One region of the Lactobacillus sp. W8172 genome, then DNA from elsewhere that is predicted to be linked to it. Evidence: predicted binding sites of a transcription regulator. Region 1 holds the regulator's gene; the other holds the start of a gene.
The links. The regulator LexA, encoded in region 1, represses DNA repair genes until DNA is damaged. The targets are predictions, from matches to a motif close to CNAACANNTGTTNG.
Positions count from the first base shown of each region.

Region 1 (16,976 bases):
CTTAATCAAGGGGCGTGACAATTTACGCGAATCGATGGCCGAATTGGATCAAGAAGTTAGTTCAAGATTTGAAGCGACATTTACCGCAGTTGCTGAGAGCTTTAGTCAACTATTTCCAGTAGTTTTTGGCGGCGGTAATGCTAAACTTGTTTTAACTGATCCGGACGATATGTTAACTACTGGAATCGAAATCATGGCAGAGCCACCTGGTAAAAAGTCACAACGTTTAAGCTTACTTTCCGGTGGTGAGCGTGCTTTAACTGCGATTACGTTATTGTTTGCGATGCTAAAATATAAACCTGTTCCGTTCTGTGTTTTAGATGAGGTTGAGGCCGCTCTTGATGATGCTAATGTAACTAGGTTTGCCAACTTTTTGGAAGAATATGATATGCATACTCAGTTCATTGTTATTACGCATAGACGTGGAACGATGGAACGCGCGGATCAGTTATATGGGGTAGTAATGCAGGAGTCGGGAGTTTCGCAGGTACTTTCGGTTTCATTAAAAGAACTAAAAGATGAGGTGAATTAACTTTGGGATTATTTGATAAGATAAAAAAATCTTTATTTGGTGAAGATGAAAATACAGATAAAGAAACCAAAAAAGATGAGAAAGCCGAAGAAGAAAACGGTGAAAAAACAGCTAATGGTGAAGAACCGGCACAAGACGAAAACATAGAAGAAGCTGAAACAGCAGAAGAAAATCCGGAAGATGATTCTTCGAATCAATCTAGCGATGCTGAGGAAGAGCAGACTGAACAAGATAAAGAAGATACTGCCCAAGAAGATGTTGATTCTGACTCAACAGATAATGAGGAAAATGAAGTAGAGGATCAAACCAGTTCTGAAGAACAACAATCTGAAAGTCAGACTGAGTTATATGAAAAGGGATTAGAGAAGACGAACCAAGGTTTTGGTGCTCGTTTGAATCGCTTTTTTGCACAATTCAGAACGGTTGATGAAGACTTCTTTGATGATCTAGAAGAGCTGTTAATTGAATCAGATGTTGGTTACGAAACGGCGGAGCAGTTAACCGATGCTTTGAGGGATGAGGCTAAACTACAAAAGGCTAAATCTCGCGATGATCTTAAAAAAGTTATTGTTGAGAAAATGGTTGAGCTATACGATCAAAATGGTGACAGCGAAAACGAAAAACTAAGTCATCATGATGATGGCAAGACTAACATCTATCTTTTCGTTGGTGTTAATGGCGCTGGTAAAACTACCACAATTGGAAAATTGGCCAAACGTCTTAAAGATGAAGGTAAATCTGTTTTACTTGCTGCTGCAGATACTTTCAGAGCTGGTGCAGTTGAACAATTAGTTGAATGGGGTAAACGTGTCGATGTTCCTGTTGTTACCAGTAAAGAGCAAGCCGATCCAGCCTCGGTAGTTTATGATGCAACTAAGAGAGCAATAGACGAACAAGTTGATTACTTGCTAGTTGACACTGCTGGACGCTTGCAAAACAAAAAGAACTTGATGAATGAGCTTGAAAAAATAGAGCGAACAATTAAAAAATTAGCTCCTGACGAACCAACAGAAACGTTGCTTGTTTTAGATGGCTCAACTGGCCAGAATGCATTACTTCAAGCAAAAGACTTTGACAAAACAACTAAATTAACGGGTTTAGTTTTGACTAAATTAGATGGTTCCTCTAAAGGTGGGGTTGTCTTGGCAATTAGAAACGAAATGAAATTACCTGTGAAATTGGTTGGTCTTGGTGAAAAAGCAAGTGATTTAGCCGATTTTGATGCCGCAGACTATGCAGTTGGTCTTTTCCACGATTTGGTTTAAGATATAAAGATAGAACAAAAAGAGGAGATACTTGATGAAAGAATATAGCGCATGTACCACAATTTTAGTAGGTAAAAATGCTTCTGTTGACGGTTCGACTATGATCTGCCGAAACGATGATACTTTTCGTCCAATTACACCACAGAAGTTCATTATCGAACCTGCCGCAAAAGGTGAAAAGGGCCGTAAAATTAAGTCTTGGCTAAACAAATTTGAAATGGATTTGCCAGAAGATGCTCAAGCAGTTCCAGCAGTTCCTAATGTTGATTATAAAAATCGTGGTTACTACGATGAAAGTGGAATTAATCAAGAAAATGTTGCAATGTCATGTACTGAATCAACTTATGGTAATGAACGTGCATTGGCCTATGATCCCCTTGTAAAAGATGGTCTTGATGAAGATTGTATGCAGACAGTTGTTTTGCCATACATTCATTCTGCTAGAAACGGTGTTGAGTACTTAGGGAAATTAATTGCTAAATATGGTTCACCAGCTGGAAACTCTGTTCTGTTTGGTGATAAAGACGAAATTTGGTACATGGAAATAGTTACCGGTCATCATTGGGTAGCTGAACGTATACCAGATGATGCATATGCTGTAGCAGCTAATCGTGTTTCAATTGAGCAAGTTGATTTTGAAGATACTGACAACTTCATGTGGAGTGACGGTATTCGCGAGTTTGTTGAGGAACATCATTTGAATGTCGATCATGAAGGCTGGAACTTCCGCCATATTTTTGGTACTTACAGTCAACAAGATCGTTTTTACAACACTAACCGTGTTTGGTATGGTCAAAAGTACTTTAATCCAGAGATTGAACAAGATCCAACAGACGGTGATTTGCCATTTATTAGACGTGCTGCTAAAAAAATCACTCGTGAAGATATCGAATTTGTTTTAGGTAGTCATTATCAAAACACTCCATATGATCCTTTTGGTAAGGGCACTGAAGAAGAAAAGCACCGCTTCCGTCCAATTGGACTTAATCGTACTCAAAATGCGCATATCTTACAAATAAGAAATGATGTGCCAGACGACAAGGCTGCTGTAATGTGGCTTTGTATTGGTGGACCAACATTCACGCCATTTGTTCCATTTTTTGCTAATATGAATGATACTGATCCTTCATATAACAATACTTCAATGGATTACAATATGGATGACGCTTGGTGGTACTACAAGTCACTTGCAGCGTTGGTAGAGAGTCATTACCCACAATTTGTTCAGTTAGATACTGATTACTTGAATGAACTGAACCAATACTATCGTCACCGTGTACATGACGTTATTGAAGGTGCCGGTGAAAAATCTGGAGCTGAATTGACTGCTTACTTAACGAAGGCAAATCAAGAGACCGTTGCATATACTAGAAAACGTTCAGAAAAATTATGGGCACAAATGATGATTGATTCTATCAATATGTCTAAGCTAACCTTTAATATGGATGCTAATCTATAAGTCACTTTTAGAGATAAGTGAAAAAACCTCCTAGTTTTTACTAGGAGGTTTTTTAATGCTATTTAATTTCGTTTATCCATCGTTGAGTGTCTGATTCCGTAAAAGCAATAAATAATAAGCCCAATAATGGTCCAGAAGAACATGTATTTTTTAGCTTGCATGTCTAATCCCCAGAAAACAGCGAAAGATCCTAAGAAAGCTAAGAACGGTAAAACCGGATACCATGGCATTTTAAAGGCTGGATCAGTAATATCTTTTCCTTCACGCGGACGTAAGCGATAAATTCCGATTGAAACGAACATAAAGGCAATTAAAGTTCCTGCAGATACCAATTGCGTTAAAAAGGTAAACGGTATGAAGGCAGAAATAAAGATAGCAATAATTGCAACTGTCCATAGCGAACATGTTGGACGACGAGAAGCCGATAATTTTCCTAATTTTTTAGGTAGCATCCCATCACGACCAAACGAATATATCAAACGTGAACTAGCCAAGCAAAGGCCAATTAAAGCAGTAAACATGCCTAGAACTGCAATAGATTGGACAATAACTGCGACCATGCCATGACCCGTTTGTCTTAATGCGTAGCCAACTGGTTCTGCTGAATTAAGGTATTGTTGATAAGGGACCATTCCTACAAGAACTAGACTAACAGCAACAAATAATGCAACTGAAATAAGCAAGGAACCGATAATTCCACGCGGCATTGTCTTTTGCGGATTGACTGCTTCAGCTGAATTTGAAGCGATTGTGTCAAAACCTAAAAAGGAAATGTAAATCATTGAAACGCCAGCATATATTCCTTGCCAACCCCCAAAAGCACCGTGGCTAGTAGGCCGGTATGAAGGAACGAAGGGAATGAAATTAACTTTTTGTACTGCGGTTAGACCAACAACAACAAATAAAAGGATTGCCAGAACTTTTGTTACAACTAAAACATTTTCAATTTTTGAAGCTTTAGATACACCGCAACTAACAATCAGAGCAGCTAGTGTAATCGCAATTAAGGCAATGAGATCAAAGAAGCCGCCGTTTACTCCTAAAGGGTTAGCTAACGCATTTGGTAGTTGCCACCCAAGTGGAGCAATTAAAGCGCGGAAATTGGCTGAAAGCCCAGAGGCGATAAAGGCCATTCCAATAAGATATTCAGCAAGTAGTGCCCAGCCAGAAATCCAGCCCCAGAATTCGCCGAAGATAACATTAATCCATGAATAAACTGAGCCTGCAAATGGCATTGCTGCTGCCATTTCAGCGTAGGCAAATGCAACCAAACCAGCAACAATTGAAGCAATTACACAGGAAATTGCAACGGCGGGACCCGCGTGCAGGGCAGCAACTTCACCAGGTAGGGTAAAAATTGAGGTTGAAACAATTGTTCCGACACCTAAAGCTAAAAAATCTCGGACTTTTAAAGTGCGGACCAAGTGACCATCTTTTTCCTGATAAATGGCTGGATTTTCTTTCCGATTCATTTTTTTCCAAAAGTTCAAACAAAAATCTCCTTAGTGTTATATTAAATTTAACAAGCAAAAGCTTGTCATTACTGTATTCTTACCTTTTAGTCAAAATAGCACCGTAATGATACAAGCTATTATCTTTGAATGCAAGAAACTTTAATTGGATTTTTTAGGTAAACTCATCTTTCTAGATCGTCAAGTACGCGCATTTTTGCTATACTGGTTCAAGGTGAACGCAATGGATGAACTAACAAAAAATGAAGTCCTAGGTGATTTATACGCCTATTATGGAAAATTATTGACTAAAAACCAGCAAAGTTATTTTGAAGATTATTATTATAATGATCTTTCTTTGGGTGAAATTGCTCTGAATCATCAAGTTTCACGGCAAGCAGTTTATGATAACTTACGGCGCTGCCGCACGCTGCTAGTCAATTATGAGGAAAAACTGCATATGCAAAAAGACTATAATGAGATTGAAGAGAAGTTAGGTCAAATTTCCATTGCAATTAAAGAAAAACAGCAAAATCAAGCTTTAAATGATATTAACGAGTTATTGCACAAAATGAGGGGAGAATAATTCATGGCGTTTGAGAATCTAAGTGAAAGAATTCAAAAAGCTCTACGCAATTTATCTGGTAAGGGTAAAATTTCTGAAGAGGACATCAATAATGCCAGTCGTGAAATCAGACTAGCTTTACTCGAAGCGGATGTTAACTTTAAGGTTGTCAAAGACTTTATTAAAAAGATTAAGCAAGAAGCCTTAGGAAAAGAGGTTCAAGAAAGCTTAAATCCGGGTCAACAAGTCATTAAGATTGTTAATGATGAATTGACTAAAATGATGGGTGAGAGTGCCACAACACTCAACAAATCTAAGCACATTCCTACTATTATTATGATGGTTGGTTTGCAAGGTACCGGTAAAACGACAACTGTTGGTAAGCTAGCTAATCGTCTGATTGAAAAAGAAAAAGCCCGTCCTTTATTGATTGCGGGCGATATCTACCGACCTGCCGCAATTGATCAGCTTGAACAAATAGGTGATCAATTAAAGGTTCCAGTTTATAGTCAGCGGGATGAAAAAGACGTTGCGCAAATTGTAAAAAATGGTCTGCAACAGGCTGATCAAAATAAAAATGACTATGTCATTATCGATACGGCTGGTCGACTAGAAATTGACGAACCATTGATGGAAGAGCTTGAGCAAGTTAAAGCAGTTGCACATCCAGATAATATTTTGCTTGTAGTTGATGCAATGACTGGTCAGGCAGCAACAGATGTAGCAAAGGGGTTTGACAGCCGCCTAGATATTACCGGCGTCATTTTGACTAAATTAGACGGTGATACTCGAGGCGGTGCAGCTTTATCAATTAGAGCTGTGACTGGAAAGCCAATTATTTATACTGGACAAGGTGAAAAATTAACTGACCTTGAACAATTCCATCCTGACCGGATGGCTTCCAGAATCTTGGGCATGGGTGACATGCTTACTCTGATTGAAAAAGCTCAGCAAGATTACGATGCCAAAAAAGCTGAAGAAGTAGCAGAAAAGATGAAGGAGAATACTTTCGACTTTAATGACTTCGTTGATCAGCTTGAACAAGTTGAAAAGATGGGACCACTAGACCAGATTGTTAAGATGATTCCTGGAATGGCTAATAACCCTCAGCTAAAAAATGTCAATTTTGATAAAAAGCAAATCGTCTATGTTAAAGCAATTATTTCTTCAATGACAGAAGAAGAGCGTGAAAATCCTGAATTGTTAAATCCAAGTCGCAGAAGGAGAATTGCTGCTGGATCTGGTAGACCGATTGTTGAAGTTAATCGAATGATTAAGCAGTTTAAGCAAGCTCGTGACATGATGAGTAAGATAACCAAAGGGAATTTAAAAGGAATGGAGAATATTCCTGGTATGGATTCACCAATGGGAAGAATTGCAATGAGAAGAATGGGCAAGAAGTTTAAGAAAAATAAGAAGAAGCGAATGAAGGTCAAACGTTATCATTCTTAGTTTTTACCTGTTAAGGGAAAAAGCTTTACACCCTCAAAAAAACATGCTATATTATTATTCGTAAGTTTTAGGAGGATATTAATTTATGTCAGTAAAAATTCGTATGCGCCGTATGGGTGCCAAAAGAAAACCTTTCTACAGAATAGTTGTTGCAGATTCAAGAATGCCACGTGATGGTCGTTTTATTGAAGAAGTAGGCTACTACAATCCAGTTTCAGAACCTAAGGAATTGAAGCTTGATGAAGACAAGATTTTTGAATGGTTGAAGAAGGGTGCACAACCTTCAGATACTGTACGTTCACTTCTTTCAAGCGCTGGCTTAATGAAGAAGTTGCACGAATCAAAATTCAACAAATAATTGAATTTGTTAGAAAAAGTTTGGAGTAGTTTGCTTCAAACTTTTTTCTTGGTTTAAATTTAGGAGAAAAGATGCAGTTTTATGACGTTGCGCGCATATTGACGACACATGGTTTAACTGGAGAAGTCAAAGTAACGCAAATTACCGATTTCCCAGATGAACGGTTTGCTCCTGGGAGCAAGTTATCATTGAAAGATGATCCGCAAACGGAATTGACAATTAAGAGTAGCAGACCGTTTAAACAATTCTGGCTTATTCAATTTGAAGAGATTAATCAAATTGAGCAAGCAGAATTACTCAAGGGAAAAATCTTGGTTGTTAGCGAGACTGAACAACATGAACTGCCACAAGGCTATTATTATTACCGTGATATTTTAGGATGTTCGGTTATTGATAATCAAGATGGTAGTGACTTGGGCAAAATCACTGGAATTGAAACTCCAGGAGCTAATGACGTTTGGGAAATTACTGAAGAATCAGGCAACGAGTATTTAATCCCCTATATTGATGATGTTGTCAAAAAAGTCGATGTCGACGCTAAAAAAGTTTATGTAGAACTATTGGAGGGCTTGCGAGATGAAAGTTAATATTCTGACACTTTTTCCGGATATGTTCACTCCTTTAACAACTTCAATGCTTGGCCGTGGTCTTGAAGACGGTAAATGGGAACTAAATTTAGTTAACTTTCGTGACTTTACTTCTGATGTTCATCATCATGTTGATGACACTCCATACGGCGGCGGTGCAGGCATGGTTTTACAGATTATGCCAATTAAAAAAGCACTTGACTCACTTGCCAATAAAGGTAAAGTGATTATTACAGCTCCACAAGGAAAGACTTTCAATCAGAAAATGGCACAGGAATGGTCAAAAGAAGATAATTTGACTTTTATTTGTGGCCATTATGAGGGTTTTGATCAGCGTGTTTATGATTTAGCGGATGAAACTGTCTCAATCGGAGATTATGTTTTAACTGGTGGAGAATTACCAACGATGAGTATGGTAGACGCAACTGTACGGCTATTACCTGGTATTTTGGGTAACGCAGCTTCTCCAGTTGAAGAAAGCTTCGCACATGGCTTATTAGAATACCCGCAGTATACTCGACCAGAAGATTTTGAGGGAATGAAGGTCCCAGCTGTCTTGACTTCTGGTAATCATCAAAAAATTGATGAATGGCGTCATAAAGAGTCGCTACGAGCAACATACGTGCATCGGCCTGATTTACTGAAAAATTATGAACTGAGTTCTCAAGAAAAAATCATGTTAGAAGAGATTAAACAAGAAGACACAAAGGCTTGATTTTACAAGCTCTCTTTGCTAAGATAACAAAGGTGCAATTGTAATGTACTAATAGTTATGGGTGTTCCGCTGGCGTAGATAATCGTTGATGAATGCCGAAGAAGGAGAAAAATATGGATCCATTAATTCAAGAATTAACTAAAGAACAATTACGTGATGATATTCCTGACTTCCGTGCTGGTGACACTGTTCGTGTTCACGTACGTGTTGTTGAAGGTTCTCACGAACGTATTCAGATGTTCGAAGGTGTTGTAATCAAGCGTAAGGGTGCAGGTATTGCTGCAACTTATACTGTACGTAAGATTGCTTCTGGTGTTGGTGTTGAACGTACCTTCCCAGTAAATGACCCTCGAGTAGCTAAGATTGAAGTATTACGTCACGGTCGTGTACGTCGTGCTAAGCTTTACTACTTACGTGAACGTCATGGTAAATCTGCAAGAATCGCAGAAAAGCGTCGTTAATTCACGCTTAAATAAAAGAGAATCACTCCGTAAAGGAGTGATTCTTTTTTGTTTATGTTAAAATATTCATTAAAATATTTTTAATGAGGAAAAGAACTATGAAAGAACCATTTTTGTTAAATTTTGATCCTGAACCGCGGGCGGTTTTAGAACCAGATCATGAAAAAAAGATTAATAACTTTCGTTTTCAGCCTAAGTTACTGTTCGCATTCTTAACTCCTGATGTAATCAGTGATTTTTTGGCTCGTTATCCTCATAAAAATCTTGGGTTCTTTGACTGCTTTGAAGGAGAAACCCCAATATATGAGGTTGATTTAGATGGACAAAAAATTACTTTTTGTCAGGCAAAAATAGGTGCTGCAGCTGCTGTAGAGCTATTAGATTGGCTAATAAGTTATGGTGTTAAACAGATTTTAGCAATAGGATCAGCAGGCTGCTTAGTTGATTTACCAGAGAACTATTTTCTAGTGCCTACAAAAGCTATTAGAGACGAGGGCACATCCTTTCATTATATGAAACCAGGAACGTATATTGACTTAAAGTCAGAGTTTTTAACTAAGACCAAAAAATTGCTGAATGAAGAAGGTCTTAAGGTTGAAGAAGTAACTACCTGGACTACTGATGGTTTCTTTAGGGAAACAGTCAAGAAAGTAAAGCAGGCCAAGGAATTTGGAGCTTCTTGTGTAGAGATGGAATGTGCAGCAATGGCTGCGTGTGCACAATTTAGAGGGGTCGACTTTGCACAAATATTATTTACGGCAGATTCTCTTAAAGACATAGAAAAGCATGATGAAAGAGGCTGGGGCAGGGATGCTCATGAGGCAGCCATTAATTTGGCGGCAAATATTATAGCCAACATTTAATTTCCAACTTTGTGAAAAATGGAAGTGTGAAACCAATGTGAAACCATGCTGTATTTCACAAAGTTTAAAACAAATATTGATATAACAGCATTCAATACTGAGATAACTTCAAAAAATTGTGAATTACATTTTAATAATTGCTGTGGAAAGATAAAAGGACAAATTTTGCATTTCTGCTTTATTTAGATGCGACTCAAAAAATGTAGAAAAAAACCATTGAATTCCGAATAAAACTAGTTCGTAAATTTCAATGGTGTAATAAATAGTTTCTAAATAATGTTGTTTCGATATAAGCCAACCACTTTACCTAAGATATGAACGCTGTTCAAGAGTATTGGTGCCATAGTATCATTTTCTGGCTGTAAACGGTAATGATCTTTTTCTTTATAGAACCGCTTGACGGTTGCTTCATTTTCATCGGTCATTGCAACAACAATCTCACCGTTAGTAGCAGAGCTTTGTTTACGGACAATCACATTGTCTCCGTTTAAAATACCAGCGTTAATCATGCTTTCGCCGTGAACTCGTAGCATAAATAAGTCGCCAGCATCATTAGCTAAATCGGGAGGAAGTGGGAAATAATCTTCAATATCTTCAACGGCTAAAATTGGTTGACCTGCTGTGACATCACCAACAACGGGAATATCAGTAGGCTTGACACCAAGTGCCTTTTTGCCTTCTTCTGTTATTTCTAGTGCTCGAGGTTTAGTTGCGTCCTTAACAATTAAGCCTTTTCTTTCTAATCTAGAAAGATGACCGTGAACTGTAGAAGTTGATGAGAGTTCAACTCCTTGGCAAATTTCTCTAACAGTGGGAGGGAATCCACGTTTTTCAACGGTATCATATATATAACGAAGAATTTGTAGTTGCTTAGAACTTTGCTTATTGGTCATTTTTTTCTCCCATTCGTTAGTTAATTCTTTGTATTAACTACATTCTAACAAATAATGTTGCCTAATACAAACAGGCGTTCTAAATAATTATTCTTTTTTTTATCCAAAAAGTAAGGTAGACTTTTACAAATGAGAGGTGCAAAAATGACTGAAAATAATGAACAAAGATTAACTGAAGAACAAGAAAAAAAACTAACTGATAGAATCAATGAATTATACCATAAGAAAGAAGCTCAGGGATTAACTAAAGAAGAAGAAGAGGAGCGACAAAAACTTCACAAAGAATTTATCAGAAATTTCCGTGCTGGCTTTAAACAAGATGTCGAAGACTTGGTTATCGTAGATAAAAATGGTAAAGAAGTAACTTCCGAAAAAGCAAAAAAAGCACAGCGTAAGAAAGGCTTGAGAAAAGACTGATTTATAGCTTTTAATTTACTTATTTTTTAGGTAAGATATAACTATTGGACAAATTGAGGTGATTATTTTATGAATTTAGGATTAGCAATTGTATTAATTATTGTAGCGCTGCTAATAGGTCTTATTGGCGGCTTTTATGGTGCTAGAGCATACATGAAGAAATATTTTAAAGATAATCCACCAATCAGTGAAGATATGATTGTTGCCATGATGTCACAAATGGGTCAAAAACCTTCTGCTAAAAAGGTAAACCAAGTGATGAACATGATGAAACATCAAAAATAAAATCTTAACTAGATTGACATCAGACGGAGGATTGTTTCTTCCGCCTTTTTATTTTGAAAGACAGGTGAAAAATGGGTATATTTTTTAAGTTAGGCTGGTTTTTTAAAAAGGAAAAGAAACGCTATTTAATCGGTGTTGCTTTTCTAGCACTGACTTCAGTAATTAACTTAGTACCACCAAGAATTTTGGGTTTAATGGCTGATCAATTAGATAAAGGTCATATTTCTTGGCAAGAATATGCGACCCTAATCTTAGCCATTGTACTAGCTGCGTTAGTTTTATATGCTTTCCGCTATTTTTGGCGTCGTCAAATTTGGGGTGGTGCAGCCGAATTAGAATTGCAAATGCGCTCTAAACTGTTTGAGCACTTTATGGAAATGGATCGTACATTCTATCAACGCCATAGAACAGGTGACCTAATGGCACATGCCACAAATGATGTTTCAGCGATTCAGGAAGTTGCGGGTGAAGGTGTATTGACACTAGTTGATTCACTTTTGATGAGTGTAACAACAATGGTCGCAATGATAGTATTTGTTGATTGGCGGTTAACAATCGTTGCACTTATTCCATTACCATTTCTTGCCTGGGGGGCATGGAAATTAGGCGATCAGCTATACGGTGCGTTTGATGAATCTCAGGCTGCTTTTTCTCGTTTAAACAATAAAACTCAGGAATCGATTTCCGGGATTAAGGTCCTAAAAACCTTTGGTCAAGGAAAAGAAGATACTGAAGTCTTCAATGACATGGTTAATGATACGATAAAAATCAATAAGCGTGTCTTTAAGTGGGATTCATTATTTGACCCATTGGGAACGCTTCTTATTGGACTGACCTATACAATAACTATTATTTATGGTGGATTGTTGGTTAGTCACAAGGCTTTATCAATTGGGCAACTTGTATCATTTATTGCCTATATCGGGAATATGGTTTGGCCCATGTTTGCAATTGGTTACCTATTTAATATCCTTGAGCGAGGTAGCGCAAGCTATGATCGAGTTGAAAAACTACTTGATGAAAAACCTGAAATTACCGATCAACATGCTGATCAAAGCCTTCAGGCTCAAGATATTGCAGGTGATTTGAAATACCAAGTAAAATCCTTTGCCTATCCTGATGAGCCACAAATTCCTGTGCTGCATAATATTGATTTCACTCTAAAAACAGGGCAGACACTTGGACTAGTTGGGAAGGTTGGAGCAGGTAAAACTACAATCATTCAACTATTGCTGCGCGAATTTGATAAATATGATGGGAAAATCACATTAAATGGTCATGACATTAGAGAAATACCATTAAATGTTTTATTGCGTCAGATTTCATATGTTCCGCAAGATAATTATCTTTTCTCAACCAGTATTCAAAAGAATATTGCTTTTTCAGATGCAAATTCAGATGAGAGTGCGATTGAGTCAGCCGCTAAAAAGAGTGATTTGCACAATGATATTTTGCAAATGCCTGGTGGTTACAACACTCTTGTTGGTGAAAATGGTGTTTCTCTTTCTGGTGGACAGAAGCAAAGAATGTCAATTGCACGGGCCTTATTGAAGCAAAGTCAAATTTTAGTCCTAGATGATGCTTTATCCGCTGTTGACGCAAAAACTGAAATGGCAATTTTAGAGTCACTAAGTAAAGAGCGTGAAGGTAAAACCACTTTAATTGCTACGCACAGACTGACCTCAGTTATGAATGCCGATTTAATTTTGGTTCTAAAAGACGGTCAAATTGTTGAAAGAGGTACGCATGATCAGCTGTTAGCAGAAAACGGCTGGTATGCAGACATGTGGCAACGCCAAGAATTAGAAGCAAAGGTAGGTGAATAAGATGGACGATCAAAGTAATTATGAATCTGTCTGGTCAAAAGAAATACCTGTAAAAGAACAAATTAGCATCTTCAAGCGTTTGATGCGCTTTGTAATGCGGTTCAAAAATGAAATGATTATTGCGGGTATTGGAGCATTTTTGGTTAGTGTAATCAACATGCTTTTGCCATACGGACTGCAGTTCTTTTTGGACAATTACTTAGTCAAAGAGAGTGTTACAACCCAAATCATCTTATTTGCTGGTTTCTTATATGCTTTTGGTTCAGTTATCAAAGCGGTTTTGCAGTTTACTTACGAGTACTTTTTTGCTTTAGGTTCTGAAAAATCGCTTGAGAGTTTACGGTCAGCATTATATAAGCAATTGCAAAGCTTGGGAATGCGCTATTTTGATCAAACTCCAGCCGGGTCAATCGTTTCGCGTGTTACTAACGATACGATGACTTTGAGCAACTTCTTAGTTGTACTTTCAAGTGTAGTCATGTCATTCTTCTCAATTATTTCCGCTCTAGTAGCGATGTTTACGACTAACTTCTATGCTGGTTTAATTGTTTTGGCATTTTTACCCATTTTATTGCTAATTATTTGGCAATATTCTAAGAGAAGTTCAAAGTTATACCGAAATTATCGCGAGCGCTTAAGTCGCATTAATACGAATTTAAACGAATCAATTGAAGGGGTTTCTTTAATTCAGCAATTCAAACAAGAAAAGCGGATGACTGATAATTTTGAACATGAAAACACTTCTTTAATGAAAACTCGGTTTAGTATGATAAACCTTAATTCATTACTTTTATCACCGTTAACGAGTATGCTTTACTCGATAGCACTTGCTTTAACCCTAATGTACTTTGGTTTTCCACTACGTGAGACTTTTGTCCCTGCAGGTGTGGTTTACGCATTTTCACAATATATCTCACAGTTTTTCAATCCAATTGCTAATATGATGGATCAAATGACCTTTTTCCAAGATGGAATTGTTGCAGGAAAAAGAATCTTTAGAATCCTTGATAATACAGATTTTGAGCCTGAGCAGCAAGCTGAAAAAGGCGTAACAATTACTAAAGGTAAAATTGAATTTAAGCATGTGAGCTTTTCATATGATGGTAAAAATGAAATATTGCATGACATTTCTTTTACTGTTAATCCAGGAGAAACCCTGGGAATTGTTGGACATACTGGTTCCGGTAAGAGTTCAATTATCAATGTAATGATGCGTTTTTATGAATTCTACAAGGGGCAAGTATTAATTGATGGTGTAGATATAAAGAAGTATCCAAAAGAAGAGCTCCGCAAAAAGCTGGGTCTAGTTTTACAGGAACCATTCATGTTTTATGGTGATGTCAATTCCAATATTAGACTCTATAATAAAAATATCACTGATGAAGAAATTAAGAATGCAGCAAAAACTGTTCAAGCAGACGGGTTTATCGAAAATCTTCCCGGTAAATATCATGCCAAGGTTGGTGAAGGTGGCAGCGAGTTCAGCCAGGGACAACGACAACTGATTTCATTTGCACGTACTTTAGTCACTGATCCGAAAATTTTAGTTCTTGATGAAGCAACGGCTAACGTTGATACTGAAACTGAAACATTAATTCAAACTGCCTTAAAGAGTTTAAGAAAAGGTCGAACTACTTTGGCCATTGCACACCGATTGTCGACAATTGTTGATGCTGATCAAATTATCGTTTTAAACGATGGTAAAATAGTTGAACATGGAAATCATGAACAATTATTAGCTCAAAAAGGTTATTACTACAACTTATATAAGTTGCAAAACAGTCAAAATTAAGTTTATGCACGGGTTATTTAATTATCCCGTGCTTTTCTTTTACACCAATCGTTGACAGCGGTTACACAAAGATGTAAATTAATTATAATAACAATTAAAAATATTTATGTTTTAGAAATAGGAAGTTTGAAATGGAATACCATCAAATTAATGATACTGATCGTGAAAATTTACGTAAATTTATTTCAGAACCTGAACGTTTTGTTACAGAGCCAACTAAACATTGGGATCATGACCAATTTAGAACAGTAACAGCAATGCCAGAATTAGTAATTCAACCAGTTACTAATCAAGAAGTAGAAAATGTTGTTAAATATGCGAGTGATCATCATATTCCTTTGGTACCACGTGGTAATTCAACTGGGTTAATGGGTGCCAATTTATCTGTTGATGGTGGTATCTCACTCGATATGGTTAAAATGAACCGTATTTTAGAATATGATCCGGATGGGTTAACTATGACAGTTCAAGCCGGAATCAGATTAAAGGATATTGAAGAATATCTTGCTGATAAGCCTTTTACTTATATGCCAGCACCTGCTATGCACTGGGCTACAATTGGTGGTAATGTTGACACAAATGCTGGTGGTTTAAAGGCAATCAAGTATGGTGTTACAAGAGAGCACATCCGCGAATTAAAGGTTGTTTTAACTAACGGAAAATTGTATAAGTTTGGCTCAAAAGCAGTTAAATCTTCATCTGGTTATTCTCTAAAAGATTTGATTATTGGTTCAGAAGGTACGCTTGGCGTTGTTACTGAAGTTACACTAAGACTATATCCAAAACCACGTAAATCAATTAATGCAATTATTCCTTTCCCAACTTTGAATGATGCAATTAGATCTGTTCCAGCAATCCTTGCTTCCGGTGTTGTTCCAACTACAGTTGAATTTATGGGACGTAAAGTGATTAACTTATGGGAAAAATATGCAAATGACGAATTCCCAATTAAAAATGGTAATGGCTTTATTATCATGGGTCTCGATTCATTTACTGAAGAGGAGTGGCAAGCAGAATTGAAACAAGCATTGGAAGCTGTAAAAGAGTTTAAAGCTGAAGATGCAGTTATATTGAATGCCGATTCAGAAGAAGCTAAGAAAATTTGGAAATGTCGTGAAGAATTACTTCTTGCAATTCAAAAGTCAACTCCAAAGATGGATGAAATCGATGTCTGTGTTCCGATTAACCACATTCCAGAGGTTTTAGATCGTATTGAAGAGCTTGAAAACGAATTGAATATTAGAATTCCAAACTTTGGACATGCTGGCGATGGAAACCTACATATTTATCTTTGCTCTGACGACATGTCTGATGAAGAATACGCTAAGACAAGTGATAAAGTAATTTCTGAATTATACAAGACAGCTAAATCACTTGATGGTAATATGTCCGGCGAACACGGTATTGGTTATGCTCGCGCTGGTTACTATGAAGATTTTTATGGTCACGACTACACTGAGCTTTTACGTCAAGTTAAGAAGTTGTTTGATCCTAATGAAGTGGTTAACCCTGGCAAAATTTTTAAGATGTAACAATATAGAAGTTAAATAGTTAATAAAACAACTTTCGATATCATAATTGAATTCGAAGGTTATTTTTATTTTTAGCAAAAATTTCTAATTCAAAATAAAAAAGACTAGTTACGATAAAATACGTAACTAAATCTTTTTAAAATCGAGTTATAACTCATCTGTTTTAATTTTTAAGCATGTAATCACGAGTCATTGGTAAGTTTTTACCAGACGGCCCTTTGGTTAGGAGATATTGAACTACGTCAATATTTCCTGATTCAAAGGAGGCAGCACATGCTTGTAAATAAAGATCCCACATTCTAGTGAAGCGCTCACCCATGTTTTTCTGAATAACATCACGATGATTGTTAAAGTTTTTATCCCAAATTTCAATTGTTCGTTGATAATGGCGTCTTAACATTTCCATGTCATCAATTTGCATACCATTTTCGACAACAATATGATGAACATTTTCATCTAGTCCTGGGATATAGCCACCTGGGAAGATGTACTTATCAATCCAAGCATTGCTAGCGCCACCTTG
Region 1 covers NZ_JACFPG010000001.1:160,385-177,360, forward strand. Annotated here, with positions in the region: gene smc (chromosome segregation protein SMC) at 1-532, shown strand, start outside; gene ftsY (signal recognition particle-docking protein FtsY) at 535-1,797, shown strand; gene H3R21_RS00765 (C69 family dipeptidase) at 1,832-3,256, shown strand; gene H3R21_RS00770 (APC family permease) at 3,319-4,746, opposite strand; gene ylxM (YlxM family DNA-binding protein) at 4,952-5,293, shown strand; gene ffh (signal recognition particle protein) at 5,297-6,724, shown strand; gene rpsP (30S ribosomal protein S16) at 6,810-7,082, shown strand; gene rimM (ribosome maturation factor RimM) at 7,154-7,669, shown strand; gene trmD (tRNA (guanosine(37)-N1)-methyltransferase TrmD) at 7,659-8,384, shown strand; gene rplS (50S ribosomal protein L19) at 8,498-8,845, shown strand; gene H3R21_RS00805 (nucleoside phosphorylase) at 8,944-9,708, shown strand; gene lexA (transcriptional repressor LexA) at 9,978-10,601, opposite strand; gene H3R21_RS00815 (DUF896 domain-containing protein) at 10,746-11,018, shown strand; gene H3R21_RS00820 (YneF family protein) at 11,088-11,303, shown strand; gene H3R21_RS00825 (ABC transporter ATP-binding protein) at 11,375-13,129, shown strand; gene H3R21_RS00830 (ABC transporter ATP-binding protein) at 13,131-14,921, shown strand; gene H3R21_RS00835 (FAD-binding oxidoreductase) at 15,053-16,453, shown strand; gene H3R21_RS00840 (cyclopropane-fatty-acyl-phospholipid synthase family protein) at 16,617-16,976, opposite strand, start outside.

Region 2 (16,976 bases), 160 kb from region 1:
ATTACTAAAAAAGAAGCTGAAGAAAACAATATAGTTGTTGTTCCTATTCCAATTATCATAGGTGGAAAAGAGTACTTGGAAAATATCAATATCACACCTGATCAATTGTTTGAAATGCAAAGACAAGGGGCTGATTTTCCCAAGACTTCTCAACCAAGCATTGGCGATATGATTAAGCTTTTCGATGAATTACATGATGAAGGCTATGAAGCAATCATTGCGATTACTTTATCCAGTGGTATTTCTGGGTTTTATCATACTTTATGCAATATTGCGGAGAATCATCCAAAATATAATCTACATCCAATTGATACAAGAATGACTGTTCGTTTACAAGGTGATTTGGTTTTGGCCACTTCAAGAATGATTAAAAATGGGTTAGATCTCGATACCATCCTTGAACGAGTTGAAAAAATTCGTTCCACAATTGACGAAATTTTTGTTCCTAATGACTTGAATAACCTTAGTAGAGGTGGTCGTTTAAGTAATGCTGGTGCATTTATCGGCTCAATGCTTAATATCAAACCACTGTTAACTTTTAAGGACGGTAATATCGTTGCATTTGAGAAAATTCGCTCAATGAAGCGTGCTTTTTCAAGAATTAAAAAGCTGACCACTCAAAAAATTGATGAATTACCTTATAAAGATAAAATCAAGCTTTTCATTATTGACTCAAATGATAGTGAGCAGGTCAATGAAGCTAAAGAGTGGATAGAGAAAGAGTTCCCTAACCAGAATTATTCTGTCACTACTTTTAGTCCGGTAATTGCTACGCACTTAGGTGAAAAATCGTTTGCAATTGGCTGGATGATTGATATTGATAAGATTGATTTGGGCTAAGTAGAAGCAGCTTATAGGCTGCTTTTTTTGTAACTTGAGGTAAATAAACAAATAAGCCTGCTGTAGCAAGACTATTTGGTGCAATCTTTACCCCTGTGGCTTTGTGCTTTGTAGCAACTTAATCTAAACATTATGTTAAGTTGCTTTAGTTTAAAAAATTAGTTCATTTAATAGAGGATAGTTTTATTATCTGAATAGACTTTTTAAAACTCACTAACTTTAATAGAACCACTTAAATCTTTTAGAAGTTCTAAGGTGTCATTATTTGGTATATTGGTTGTTGTTATGCACAATGTTATATCAATTTTTTCTGATTAGTATGAACATTCTCGTTTATTATCTGGTAAATATTGACTTTTTTGCTGAATACATCATAAATTAGTCCAATAAAACCTATTTATGCTACTAGATTTCCCTTTTTATCTTTATTTCATAGTCATGGGAGAATAGATAATAGTCTTTTGTGGTATCGATAGTAAAGTTAGATGTTAGGAGCAATTGAATTTTTGAGCTTGTGTAAGACCTATTTAATATACGTATTAGTCCTAAATCCGATAGGATTGCATTCCAGTTATTAATAGTTTTAGGGCTAAAATTCTAGTCCTTAGCCATTGTGTCAATGCTTACGAATGAATCTCTTTTTTGTTATTAGCATGATAACAGTAGTAGATATACAGGCTAATAGTTAGTGACTTGATTAGTGGGAGATAATCTTTTATCCCGGTAGATACTAAAAAGTAACCGTTTTTTCATTTTTGCTTAATTAAGTAATTAGACATCAAGAAAAATAACTACTAAAATTAGATACTAAAGTACATAGTTGTTAATTTTTTAAGATAATATGAGGTATATCATGAAGAAAACTAAAAAAATACTTATTAGTTTAGCGGCTGGATTATTGGCAACAACATCTGCAGCTACTTTAATAACTAAGGCAAATCAAGTTCACGCAGTAGAGACCGCGGAGAAAACTCAAAATGCCGCAGAAGGTATGTTAACGTTAAATCACAAAACCCGTGTTTATAACAAGAAGGGGCAAAAAAGATATTCTTATCTTGGCTGTAACGGCTTACTTAAGAATGGCTCAGAGGTTAAGTATGCTGGAACAGTTGAAGCAATAAATAATCCAGATGTTAAGCGTTATTCATTTCATGATAATGACTGGAACTGGTTGTATTTACCCTATAAGATAATTAAAGGTAAAGAATACTTTAGCATTGGTCATGGCGGTTATATCAAAGCAGTTAATGTAGGAGCAATTAATGGGCAACCGCTATATACAGATGGAATAACTACCACTACCAAAGCATGGTCATCACAAACCAATGTACCTGTTTATGATAATCAAGGTAATAAAACTTCTAAAAAGCTAAAAATTGGTCAAAAAGTCGCCTTAGATAGACAAGCAAATATTTTTGATCTTACCGAAAAAGGTGACGGATACAATGGAGGCACTAATTTTTATCGACTGAAAGGGTCAAATGATTTTATAAATCGGAATAACGTTAAAAATGTTAAACACTTCCTACCGGAGTACACTAACTATACTCGGGTGTTGTTTGTCAATGATGCGTATTTATATAACACAAAAGGTGAAAAAATAATAGAGAAAGATAATAAGCCACTTTATCATAAAGGGGATGGCGTTACAGTAACTTCTATGGTTAATATTACGGATAAAGTAACAGGTGAAACTGTACCATTCTACCGTTTGGCCGATCAATATCTAAATATTGATCAAAAGAGAAGTAATGAATGCTACATAAAGGCTTCTGATACAAAGATTATGTGGGGAAAGCAACTGGAGCCTACTAAATTAGAAGTTAGTAAATAGTAATAATTGTTTTAAATAAGCTAAAGCAAGAAAATTTTAAAGCTTTCTTGCTTTTTTCTCATTTCCCTTACTTAGTTCATATCCTAGTGTTTCCCAACTAAGGGAAATGTCAAATGCTTAAATTGAATAGGCAATGTATCTGCAAGTAATATCTATGCTTTACAACTAACTGCGTATTGATCAAACAAACCCCTATATAACATGAGGTTTTCCTTTGCAAAGAACTTGGCGGTAAATTCGTTGTAAACACTGAAACGACCGAATATGATTATTTTGACGTTGATCATCTTCCACCATTATCAGTAAATGATACTACTGCAGATGAAGTAAAAATGTGCTTAAAGGCTGCACATGATCCGCATTGGCAAGTTATTTGTGACTAACATAAAAAAAGCTGGATAGTTAATCCAGCTTTTTTTCTCCTTGATTTTTAACATTAGCAATTTCATTTAAAGCATCACGCTGTTTCTTTTGGTCAACATGCGTATATAAGTCTGTTGCCGATGTGCCTTTTTGGCCCAATTGTTGCGCAACGAGCACTTGATCTTTAGTTACCCCATAAAGTTCGGAGGCAAGCGTATGACGCAACTTATGCGGTGTTAACGGATGGCCAAACGCTGCAGAGTATTTATTAACCATTTTTTCAATTGCACTAGTTGTAATTCTCTTAGTTTGACCATGCCATCTGGTAAGGAAAAAGGCATTCTGCTTTTTATCAGCAAAATAACGCTTCTTACGTATTTCTCGATAACTGTTCAAATACTTAATCGTCCACTTTGCAATTGGCACGCTGTCGCGTTGACCACCTTTTCGGGTTACATCAAGTGTAGCTTTCTTTAAATTGATGTCAGCTAAGTCAATTCCTGCACACTCAGAAACTCTTATTCCAGTTCCTAAAATAAGGGCAATAATTGCCATATCGCGTTCTTTATTAATTTTAAAAGATGGCAGGGCATGCTTGTTGCACTGCTTTTCAAAATTTTTATCAATAAAATCCAAAAACTGATATTTTAAATCACCAGTATACATATGAGACTCCAAAATATGTGCGCGGTAGTTTAACGTTTTTGTATTGTTAAGTGAGTCAATCTTCAACATAACATTTCTTTCGAAATAAGGCTCACCATTGTTATTGTCGGCTGTGATGGTTAAAAACTTAAATAAAGAGCGCAATGCATTGATTGAGCGGTTAATTGTAGTGGGGGAGTTCAAGTTACCCTGCTGATTTTTAACATGCCCCAAGTAATTGATATAAAGCATTATGTCGTTACGCTGAAGATTAGCCAAAGTATCAGTAGTAATATGCTGGTTGTCTTCAGCGTCAGATATTCCTTCTTGCCTTAACCAATCAAAAAAACGCCTGATTTCAGTCAAATATTGGTAAGAGGTTGCTAAAGAGTGATTGGTACCAAAATTATACTCTTTAACAAAATCCGGCATTTTCTTCAATTCTTCTTCAATAAGGTCTAAGTACTTTTTAGTTTCCACGTAGTTCTCCTAACTATGCTTTTTAATCATTATAAAGCAAAAACGGAATGTATGTTTGTCTTTTTGCTAAAAAGAGTGATTTAATCCTATTTTGTAACTGGGGGAGCAGAAGGATGGGGGAGTGAGTAATAGTCAGACTACTTTACATAGCATTTATTTTATAAAGTACATCCTAACAAATTAATTCATCTCAACCATCATATAGCTTGACGCGTAAGGAATATTTACTTTAGGTTATCAAAACACTAGAGAAAAGGGGCGGTTTTTATCTATTTCATGAAGTAAAGTCTATTTTATTGGTGGTTTCCTATGATTTATTAGGCATTTGCTCACGTCTCTAACTTGTCCGCAAATCTATCTAAATCGAACTGACATTTTGTATTTTTACCGCAGAACCAGTTTGAATTGCTACGAAGAATTTAAAAAGCTGATCTTTAAACCTAAGATTAGCTTTTTAAATACGCGATAAAATTTTTGATAAAAAAGTTTAACTTGTTTTGACAACTTTAAACAAGTTAAACTCAAATAAATTTGACTAACAACTAATAGTGTACGTTTATACCTATCATTAAAATTATAGTTTTAATGATAGCAACTCAAAAAATAGTTGAGTCACTTCATTTTTTGACCCAAATTGAATATTTGACCATATGGGATCCTTTAAGGAATAAACGCCCTAATTTCTCTACAGATATAATTAACTGAATAGTGAATTTCGACAATTTTCTACTTTTGTTCAAAAATCGTTTTTCTACCTTAATTGAGTGAAAATTCTGCCGAATCATCTAATCGGTTTGATCAGTTGATCAGTTATCGAGCAAAAATGATTTTAACGCGCTTAAAATCACTCTAACAGCACAGCAGAAGATAGTATCCGTAAACAAAGTATTTTGGTCCTATTAAACTGATCTTTTTAGACAATTGAACTCAAACATTTGCTTAACAAAAAAGTTTGATGCTAGTACTAGTAATTTAAATACACGGGTAATGCTCTCACTGATAAATAATATTCTCTTCAGTTTTTTATATTTAACTTTACATAATATATATTATACGAAGTTATACATATAAAAATCATAAGACCTACTTTTCAATTTATTTCTATTTTTATTTCTTTTTTCCCACTATTCATTTTAAAAAAATAAAATGATGAGCTGTTAATGCTTAAAAAAGCTCAAGTAGACACAGATTGATTTAGTTGGTTGATCTATGGGTTTAGCGACAATTTCTAACCAGTATATATTGGTGAATTAGCGCATTGCTTTTTTGAACGTTATTTATTTAAGTGCGTCAACGATGCTACTTCATTACTATTTTTATTTTTGGGTTTCAAATCTAATAAATGGTTATAAAAAGCTTTTTCTGTATTTACTATTTCTAGTTTATATATTATTATTAACTGTCCAAAAACTGGTTTTAGAGAAATTTTGAATAGCATTGGCAGTACCTATTTTCGTGACTTAAACTATTATTTGCAAGCTTTTATCTCTTCACTTTAGGTTTATTTTTTTAGCCCTTTTTATTTGCTTTTTTTTGTTTTTGTCCTACAATACTATCTGGGGTATAGTTAAAAAACAATTTTGCTAATCTGTGGCTTTAGCTACATTACTAGTTAAATTGTTTTGTTCATTATTTTTATTGTTTTAATTTTTAATTCTATAATTGTTCTGTTATTATGGAAGATGGAATTATATTTTTGAAAGGGTTGAATTTATTCCATGAGTATAAATTTAGGAAAAGAAATATGCCGTCGTAGACGCGAACAGAAACTGACGCAGGAGGATCTCGCTGAGTTAAGCGATTTGTCAGTTAACTTTATTTCACGTCTTGAACGTACTAAGAATCAGAATATTAGTATTCAGAAACTCGACTCAATTGCTAGAGCCCTGAACACTACTACTCCAGACATCATTATGAATGCTTATCGCTTTAAAGAAGTTAAAGTCGAAAATCATCATGATAATACACCTGTATTTATCAAAAAAGTTCTTAATGAATTAAGAAAGATGTCTCCAGAAAAAGCTGAACGAGTATGTAAATCTTTTATTGTTTTAGCTAAAGAAATAAATAAAGAATAATTGTTTCAAATTAAATATCAAACAAAAACGAGCTAGTTTTACCTAGCTCGTTTTTGTTTTACTATTTTAAATTTCTTATTCAAAAGCCTCTGTTAATTGAGGCACTACCTGCTTTTTACGAGAAACAACACCTGGTAAGTCAATTTCAGAATCAACAACTTTACCAAATGCCTTTTCAAAAGCAGCTTTAGCATTATCATTTCCTACTACTACAAGTGCCTTTGAATCCGAATCGAGTACATTAGTGATTAGCAACATAAATAAATCATAGTTCTCAGCTTCTGAGACATCTTCCATTGCCTTCAAGAAGCTGTCCTTGCGTTCCATTGCCTCAGGAAGATCAACAACGTTAATTTGAGCTACACGAGCAGTTTGACCGTTAAGTTCAAAGCTCTTAGCATCAAGGTCAATTAACTCTTCTTCAGACTTATCAGCAATGTTCGTACCAGCCTTTAGTTCTTCTAAGCCGTAAGATTGGTAATCGACACCTGCTATTTCAGCCAGAGCTTCAACAGCCTTTTTATCCTTATCAGTAGTGGTTGGTGACTTTAATAGCAAAGTATCAGAAATAATTGCTGACAGCATAATTCCGGCAATATTCTTGGGAATTTCGACATCATTGTATCTATATAAGTCATACATGATTGTACTTGTACAACCAACTGGTTCATCAAGATAGAATAATGGTGAAGTTGTGTTGAAGTTCATGATTCTATGGTGGTCAACAACGTGTGTAACTGTCACTTTGTCAATATCAGAAACACTTTGTTGTGGCTCATTATGATCAACCAACATTACCTTATCTACTTCATTAGCAGCAGTTTTAATTACTCTAGGTGCTTCAAAACCAAATTTCTTTAATGCAAATGAAGTTTCATCATTAGCTTCACCAAGTGCTACTGGTTCAGTATTATAGCCTAATTTATTTTGTAAGTATGAATATGCAATTGCAGTACCAATTGCATCTGTATCAGGATTTTGGTGACCAAAAATTAGCTCTTTTTCCATTAATTTTCCTCTTTTTCTTTTATATTTATCTCTTTACTTAGTAGTTTACCTAAATAATAGTTATTCGTCCAAGAACTTTTTCAGTTCCGTTAAAATGCTCTTAATACGTGGCACGTCAATCTTACCCTTACGATAAATAATTGAAACAGAATATTCTGGAGTACCTTCTATATATACAGGAGTTAAATTAATTTCACTCTTATGCAGTTGATAATATGAAGAACTGACAAATGTGTCATAACTTGTTTCTTCCGCAGTCTCTACTAATTGCTCAGTTGAAGAAAAACTCAATGGAACTTTCATACCATTCTTAGCATTAATTTTGCTACCAAATTTTTCCTTCATCAACTGTGTTAAGTAAAAGTTGTCTGGATATGCCACCCACTTTTTGTCCATAAATTTTGAAGAAGGGTAAGCCTTCCCTGCTTCTAGTTCGTGATCATGAGTTAATACTGTAAGCCGGTCTTCACAAATCTGCATGTACTCATATTGATTATGCAGATTAACCTGACTTTTCTTTATATTTGCAGGTACATAGAACAACCCAAAGTCTATTAAATTATTATCGAGGTTATACCACAAATCTTTGCGATTAAAGTAACAAACGTTAATTGTGATATCTGGGCTTTGCTGATTGAAACGAATTAAAAATTTTCTTAATAGCTCAGAACTAACACTGTCTAAAACTCCAATTGAAATATTACCTTTATCAGCTTGAGTAAACTCTTGGATATCATTAACAACAGAATTGATTGTTCCTAAAAGCTTAATTGCTCCCGTTTGTAATTGCTTGCCGGCTTCAGTTAGATAGAGTTTCTTGCCCATTTGCCCAAATAAAGGTGTCCCAATTGCATGTTCGATCTTTTTAATTTGTTGAGTTAAGGCTGGCTGCGTAATTCCTAAAATTTGCGCCGCCTGAGTGTAATTCATGGTATCGATTAATTGCAAAAAATAATGTAATGACTTTGTTGATAGTATTGTATCTGTTTTAGGCATATAAATTAATCCTTCTATCTTAACAATAATATAACTCTATTTATATGCTATTATCGTTCAAAAACCCCTTCATGTCAAAGAGTTGTTCAAAATATACCGCTGCAAGATCTATTAAATAACAGTGTATGTATAAATATTATTTACCGTGAACTAAGGGGGTTACCGATTCTTAAACTAACAGGTAAACCTTCACTTGTAGTATCTATCACAAATGAACCATTTGAATAGCGATCTCCAAGTGGAAATTCGTTCGTATTCACTTTAATGTGTCGCTTACTTGAAGTTGTAATCATTAAAGTATGATCTTGACCATATGAGGCAACAGCAACAACGCGGTGTGGATTATTCTTCAGCTCACGTAGAACGAGAACTCCTCTTTTGGCCCGAGATACCTTATTAATCAGATTGGCTTTAAACTGCTTAAATGCTCCTCTCTGGGTAATTAATCCTACACGCATTAGATCAAGATAGTCAGGTTGGATTAAGACATAAGATACAACAAAGTCGTCATCTTTCAGATTAACTGATTTAACTCCAACGGCCTTTGCACCCGATTCAGGTATTTCACTAATATCATAGCGAACTGCATAAGCATTATGAGTAAATAAAATTATTTCTTGCTTAGAATCCGGTTGAACCAAGTCAACTCGTACAACCTTACTATCATTGTTTTTCATTTTAATCGCAGTAATTGCTCGCGATTTATATGTTCTGGTTGGCTGTAAGTTTGTTAATTGTAGCTGCTTAATATAGCCATCATCTGTTGCTATTAAGAAGTTAACTTTTTGATCCAACTGCTCAAAGTCAAAGACACGAATTATTTGTTCATCATTATTTAGACCTATTTCTTGTGATAAGTGCTGTCCAGTATCTTTCCATTTCGTCTCAATTAGTTCGTTAACGGGACGGAAAATCACATTACCACGATTGGTAAAGAGATATAGGCCAGTAAGTGTAGACAAAGTCTTCTCAAATACGACTTCATCCCCATCAGGAAGACCATTTTCTTTATCATCACTTGACTGCCATGATCTTAATGAAGAGCGCTTTAAATAGCCGTCTTTACTAATCAATACACGAACTTGTTCATCCGCTACTAACGCCTTTTCGTCAATTTTAATTTGTGCTGTTTCTGATGAAATTTCTGTTCTTCTCGGATTCCCAAATTCTTTCTTAACAGCTGACAGTTCTTTAATAATTTCCTTGTCTAAAACCTTTGAATCTGAAAGAAGTGTACGATATTGCTCAATTTTCTTATCAAGTTCTGCTTGCTCAGCTACCAAAGCATCAACATCGGTATTGGTTAAGCGATACAGTTGCAGAGAAACGATTGCTTCTGCTTGACGCTCAGTAAAATCAAATTGCTCCGAAATGTTTTTCTTAGCTTCAGTCTTATTCTTAGATGCACGGATAACCTTAATTACTTGATCTAAGATATCCATCGCATGAATCAGACCTTGAATAATTTCAAGACGTGCTTCTGCTTTATTCAAGTCATACTTTGTCCGTTTAATGACAACATCTTTTTCATGCTCCAAGTATGAAGAAAGAATATGCTTCAAACCAACTTGCATAGGCGTCATATGATCAATGGCAACCATATTGAAGTTATAAGAAACTTGTAATTCGGTGTTCTTGAACAAGTAGTTTAAAATGTTTTGCGCATCTGCACCCTTTTTCAGTTCAATCGCAATGGATAAACCATGACGATCAGTCTCATCACGTACTTCCGCAATACCATCAATTTCTTTGTTAAGACGGATTTCATCCATCTTTTTGACAAGTAAAGCTTTATTTACTGCGTAAGGAATCTCTGTAATGATAATTTCTTCGCGATGCCCGCGGATTTCTTGAATTGTTGACTTAGCACGAACCTGAATACGACCACGGCCAGTTTGATATGCTTCTCTTAAACCTTTTTTACCAAGAACAATCGCCCCAGTTGGAAAATCTGGTCCCTTAACAAATTTCATCAATTCATCAAGCGTCGCATCAGGATTCTTCAAGAGATAGATAGTCGCATCAATTACTTCAGCCAAGTTATGTGGCGGAATTTCTGTAGCATAACCAGCAGAAATACCTGTTGAACCATTAACAAGTAAATTGGGATAGCGTACAGGTAAAACTGTCGGCTCATATTCAGTATCATCAAAGTTAAGCACCATATTGACAGTATCTTTATCAATATCTTCCAAAAGCATATTGGAAATTTTGCTTAGACGAGACTCCGTATAACGCATGGCTGCAGGACCATCACCGTCCATTGAGCCATTATTACCGTGCATTTCAATTAGCGGCTCACGCATTTTCCAATCTTGAGAAAGGTGGACTAACGCGCCATAGATAGAGCTGTCACCGTGAGGGTGAAAGTTACCCATGATATTACCAACCGCCTTAGCAGCTTTTTTAAATGGCTTATCATAAGTATTATTATCTTGGTACATTGCGTACAAAATTCTTCTTTGTACGGGCTTCAAGCCATCACGAATATCAGGTAAGGCTCTTTCTTGAATAATATATTTAGAATACCTTCCAAAACGTTCACCCATGACTTGCTCAAGTGGCATTTCACGAATTCGTTCTTTTGTAGCCATTAATTAAACCCCTCTATTCATTTTCTTCTTCAAGAATTGAAGCATTTTCGCCTAATCTAAATTTGACGTTTTCCTCAATCCAATTTCTTCTAGCTTCTGCCTGATCACCCATTAAAGTAGTTACTCGTCGCTCAGCTAGTGCAGCATCATCAATCTTAACGCGAATCAGCATTCTGGTCTCTGGATCCATTGTAGTATTCCATAGTTGTTCTGCATTCATTTCACCAAGACCTTTGAAACGCTGCAAAGAATAACCACGGCCCATTTCCTTTTCATCATTTACAAGTTCTTCATCAGTCCAGGAGTATTTAACTTGAGCTTTCTTCCCACGGCCTTTTTGTAAACGATATAGTGGGGGCAGTGCAATATAAATTTTACCGTGCTCTATCATCGGCCTCATGTAGCGGTAAAAGAAGGTTAATAGCAAAATTTGAATATGAGCTCCATCGTCGTCGGCATCCGTCATAATGATTACTTTGTCGTAATTAGAATCTTCGACTTTAAATTCGGCACCAACACCGGCTCCGATGGTATAAATCATAGTATTAATTTCTTCGTTTTTAAAAATATCTTGTAATTTAGCCTTTTGGGTGTTTAAAACCTTACCACGTAAAGGCAAAATTGCTTGGAAACGACGATCTCGGCCTTGCTTGGCAGAACCACCGGCTGAGTCTCCCTCCACTAGGAAAAGTTCATTTTTCTTAGGATTGCGAGATTGCGCTGGTGTTAGCTTCCCAGATAGAACTTCTTTTTTACGACGTTTCTTGCCATTACGACTTTCGTTTCTAGCTTTCTTGGCTGCTTCACGTGCATCCCTTGCTCGCTGTGCCTTTTTGACAAGTTCCTGAGCTAGTTCACCATTTTCCATCAAATAGTACGACATTTTTTCGTAAACAATCGCATCTACAACGGATCTTGCTTGAGGTGTACCTAGTTTGCCTTTGGTCTGCCCTTCAAACTCTAGCTGCTCTTCAGGTATCTTGACAGACAAAACAGCACTTAAACCTTCACGATAGTCAGAGCCATCAATGTTCTTATCTTTTTTGGTTAGTAAGCCTTGCTTTTTAGCATAGTCATTAAACGCACGAGTAAATCCGCTTCTAGCACCCACTTCATGGCTACCACCGTCAGCAGTCCGCACATTATTGACAAACGAAACCAAGTTTTCTGAATAACTATCACTGTATTGGCCACTAAATTCAACTTCAATTTCATCTTGCTTACCATCAAAGTAGAAGACATCATTAAGGGTTTCTTTACCTTCATTTAAGTAGGATACAAAGGACTCAATCCCATTATCATACTTAAAATCATCATGATGCTGTGGTTCGCGCTCATCAGTTAAAACAAAGCGCACACCCTTTAATAGAAAAGCAGATTCACGAATTCGTTCTTGAATTGTTTCGTACTTATATTTAATAGTAGAAAAAATTGTTTCATCTGGCTTAAAGGTAATGCAGGTTCCTGTTTTTTCTTTAGTTTTACCTAAACGCTTTAAAGTACCTACTGGATGACCACCGTCTTTAAATTCTTCTTCATACGCAACACCATCACGAACAACCTTTACATCCATATAGCTGGATAAAGCATTAACTACCGAAGAACCAACACCATGCAAACCACCTGATGTCTTGTAGTTCTGTTCGGTGAATTTTCCTCCGGCATGAAGAACCGTCAGAATAACTTCGATTGTTGGACGACCAGATTTGTGCATCCCCGTGGGCATGCCCCGACCAAAGTCGCGCACAGTGACACTGTTATCTTGATGAATTGTAACATCAATTTCTTGACCATATCCGGCCATTGCTTCGTCAACAGAATTATCGACAATTTCGTAAACTAGTTGATTCAGGCCATGAATATCAGTTGATCCAATATACATCCCTGGACGCTTACGAACAGCCTCTAAACCATGAAGAATCTGAATCGATGAATCATCGTAAGAATTTGCGTTTTTATTTGTTTTAGCCAAATAAATTCCTCCAGTTTTCAATCATTTATATATTTTAATCCTCAAGCCAAGTAATCTTTGATAAAATAGCCTTAGACTTTAAGAGAGCAGGATATAAATGATAAATCTAAAATTAATACTGGTATTTATTCTAGCATACTTAATAGGTTCCTTCCCCACTGGGGTAATTATCGGAAAAATATTTTTTGCTGAAGACATTCGTGACTATGGTTCAGGCAACATTGGTACCACAAACTCTTTTCGAGTTTTAGGTCCTTTTGCCGGGAGCTTTGTTTTGGTAGTTGACGTTCTAAAAGGAACTTTAGCTACTAACTTGCCACGTCTATTTCATATTGCTGGTCCTAAATACTTACTATTAATTTCCGGTGGCCTAGCAATTCTAGGTCACACTTTTTCAATTTTTCTAAAATTTAAGGGTGGTAAAGCAGTTGCAACAAGTGCCGGTCTCTTTTTAGGCTACAACCTAAAGTTTTTCGGCGTTTGTGCCCTAATCTTTCTTCCCCTTGTTTTCATTACTTCATATGTGAGTTTAGCCAGTCTAATTGCGGTAGTCCTAATTTTCATTAGCACTTTCTTTTTTCATGACCTTTTCCTTGAAATTATCGTTGGCTGCATTATGGTTATACTTTTTATCCGGCACCGCAGCAATATTAAGCGACTAATTAACCATCAAGAAAACATTATTCCGTTCGGTTTATGGTATTGGTACAAGAAAAAACACAACAAGTTATAAACACTAAGTGAATAAATAGAGCTAGCAACTATTTGCTAGCTATTTTATTATAGTTATAAGAACAAAAGTTCGCAACGGAATATTTTGGCATCTTTTTGCAGGAAAAAGTATCCTATTTTCGCTTAGCCTCAATTAAACTAACTAGACAAAGCACAGCCACAATAACCGAGATTAACAAAAGCACCTCAAAACTTAATTTTAGACCGGCAAGTGCTCCATCAACAATATCCTTACTTTGAGTTTGACCCCAAGTCAAAAGTGACGCCGCCATAGCTGTCCCCATTGCACCAGAATACGATTGAGCCGTCATAAAAATTACATTGCCGTCATTAGACTCCTCATTTTCAAGCCTTGCTAAACTAAACGTCATAATATTACTGTAGCTCAGACCCAAGCCAATCATAAAAACTACATAACTAATCACTATGATAGAAACCGATGACCCATTGAAACTTGCAATCAAAAAGCTAAAGCAAATAATAATTACACCTAAAATTATCGGCAGACGCGGATTAGTTTTATCGTAAATAATGCCGGCCAACGCTGCAACAATAGCATCTGTAATTGCGGCGGGAAGGATAAGCAGGCTAGTATTTGCAGTTGTCTGCGCAAATGCTGTTTGCAAAACGTTAGGAAGTAAAAAAGATAGGCATAGCGAAATCAATTGCAATAAGAAAAAGGCAATTAATAGGCCATCAAAACGCGCACTTTTAAAAAGAGCTAGCTTGATTACAGCATGATCACTCTTTTGTTCGCAATAAACAAAGACTAAGCAACTAATTAGCGCAACAAGCAGTAAAACAATCTGTCTTAAGCCAAATTGCTGGTCAGTTAAATCAAGTAGCAACCATAAAGTCGACACCAAAAATACACTTAAAAAAGCTCCACCTTGGAAATCAAATGGTACATGAACTGGCTGTTTGACTTGAACAATACTTTGTTCTCCTAATAACCAGGTAATAATGATTATTGGAATAATTAAAATAAATAAGGCTTGCCATGGTAAATAGTTCAAAATAAGACCACCATATGCAGGACCAACAGCAGGAGCAAAAGCAATAACTAGTGTTCCGATGCCCATCAAAGTTCCAACTTTCTCTTTTGGTGCCTGCTCTAATATCAGGGAGAACATTAATGGTAGGCCAATTCCATCTGCAATTCCTTGTAGGAGACGACCACCTAAGAGCATCGTAAAACTACTTGTAAATCCTGCCATAATTGTTCCAATCAAAAAAGAAATAACCGCAACCCTAAATAAGGCGATTGCTCGATACCTTTTACGCAAAAATGAACCAAAAGGGATGATAATCGTTGAAACAAGCATATATCCCGTAGTTAGCCATTGCACGGTTTTTGCTGAAACTGCAAATTGTTTCATTAACTGCGGGAAAGCGATATTTAGCGCAGTTTCAATTACTATTCCCAAAAAGCTCAGCACCCCAACAGCAATAATTGCTCCTACTAGTTTCTTATTGTTTGTCATTAATTTTCCTTCCTTAGCACTAAACTTTGACTCTTCTAGAATATTATCACAATATATAGTAGTGCTAAATAGTAGGTCAGTTAGCAACAAGTGATTTGAATTATACAAAAAATTGCTAATTATAATTAAAATCAATAGGAAAAATATTTTTATCATTCAATTTTGATCGCACAAAAAAAGTATGACTAGTCGCCATACTTTTTTGCTTAGTTATAAGTTATTCATCTTTATCATGGAACGCCATACTGAAGCCAGCCGTGAAAGTTTCACCGGCAGGCAAATGGTTCATCCCATATTTTTCTTCTAGCTTTTGGTTGGTATCACTTCGATCAGCTATTCCCCACCAAGGTTCAATACAAACATAATCAGCTGTTTTTGGATATTGTGACCAAACGCCAACAAACGGAGCATCCCGTAACCAAACGTTAACGTGGAAATTGTTTACATCTGTTCTGAGAGAAACCTGATTTTCATGACCACGTAATTGGAAAATTAATGCATCGTCTTTAAACAAATGATCACTTAGCGCAATCAGACTATTGGTTGAAGCTAAAGAACGATTTTGCCAATCCAAATAAGCTCCCTTTAAAGGAATTCGTACCCTTGCACGGGATGGTTTAGTACTAAAGTAGAAATCTTCCTTTGTTAGCTCAGAAGTAGTTGGAATATTAAAGCCAGGATGACCACCGATACCAAAAATCATTTCACCATCGGACCTATTGACCACACTGAAATTTTCTTCCAATAAATTATTGAGTAAGTTATAGTTTACGCGTAATTCAAATTTAAATGGATAGACTTTTCTTGTCTCTTCATTATCAGTCAGTAGAAGCGTAATACTTTCATCAGTCTGTTGCTCAACTTTAAATTCTTGATCACGTGCAAAACCATGTTGATTTAAATGATAGGTTTTGCCTTGATAGGTATATTCATCATTTTTTAGCCTACCAACAATTGGAAATAGAATCGGTGCATGCCGATTCCAGACCTCTGGATCTGCTTGCCAAATATATTCATACCCACTATGTAAACTTTTAACACTCTGGACTTCAGCACCCTTACTTGCAATTGTGACTTGCAAAATGCTGTTTTTAATTGTGTAATCCATGTTAAATCATCGCCTTTTGTTAAAGAATGAACTTAGTTAAATCTTTATTTGTTATTATATCACTAAGTTTTTCATCAACATATGCTTCAGTTATTGTAATTTCACCCATTGCCATGTCAGGGCCTTCATACAAAACATCTTCAAGCAACTTTTCCAAAATAGTTGATAGTCTTCTAGCACCAATATTATCCGTTCCCTGGTTAACATCAAACGCTATTTGAGCTATTTTATCGACTGCTTCTTTTGTGAAGACTAATTTGATGCCGTCAGCCTTCATCAATGCAACATATTGCTCAAGCAAAGAATCTGCTGGATCTTTCAAAATCTTCACAAAATCTTCCTTAGTTAAAGCATTAAGCTCAACGCGAATTGGAAAACGTCCTTGAAGTTCAGGAATCAAATCACTTGGCTTAGATTCTGAAAAGGCACCGGCAGCAATAAAGAGAATATGATCCGTTGATACAGGTCCATATTTGGTTTGAACAGTTGAGCCTTCAACAATTGGTAAGATATCGCGTTGAACACCTTCACGGGACACTTCTCCCGAAGTCTTCTTGTTTCCAGCAGCTATTTTATCAATTTCATCGATAAAAATAATACCATTGTTTGATGTACGCTCAATTGCCTTTTGATAGATTGAGTCATAATCAACTAACTTCTTTGATTCTTCTTGAATTAGAACTTCACGTGCATCCCTAACAGACATGGTCCGTTTGATACGTTTCTTTGGCATCATTTCATTAAGCATTGAGCCCATATCCACACCCATTTGGTTCATCATATTGCCCATTGGGTTGATTTTTGGAGCTTGTTCTACTTCAATTGTCACGTCACGGTCTTCT
Region 2 covers NZ_JACFPG010000001.1:323,480-340,455, forward strand. Annotated here, with positions in the region: gene H3R21_RS01505 (DegV family protein) at 1-840, shown strand, start outside; gene H3R21_RS01510 (SLAP domain-containing protein) at 1,694-2,674, shown strand; gene xerS (tyrosine recombinase XerS) at 3,077-4,162, opposite strand; gene H3R21_RS01520 (helix-turn-helix domain-containing protein) at 5,881-6,240, shown strand; gene H3R21_RS01525 (manganese-dependent inorganic pyrophosphatase) at 6,316-7,248, opposite strand; gene H3R21_RS01530 (LysR family transcriptional regulator) at 7,309-8,244, opposite strand; gene parC (DNA topoisomerase IV subunit A) at 8,385-10,838, opposite strand; gene parE (DNA topoisomerase IV subunit B) at 10,852-12,810, opposite strand; gene plsY (glycerol-3-phosphate 1-O-acyltransferase PlsY) at 12,908-13,543, shown strand; gene H3R21_RS01550 (MFS transporter) at 13,656-15,026, opposite strand; gene H3R21_RS01555 (aldose 1-epimerase family protein) at 15,244-16,134, opposite strand; gene hslU (ATP-dependent protease ATPase subunit HslU) at 16,154-16,976, opposite strand, start outside.
Region 2: the regulator LexA is predicted to act here: its motif matches at 4,207-4,220, upstream of xerS (tyrosine recombinase XerS).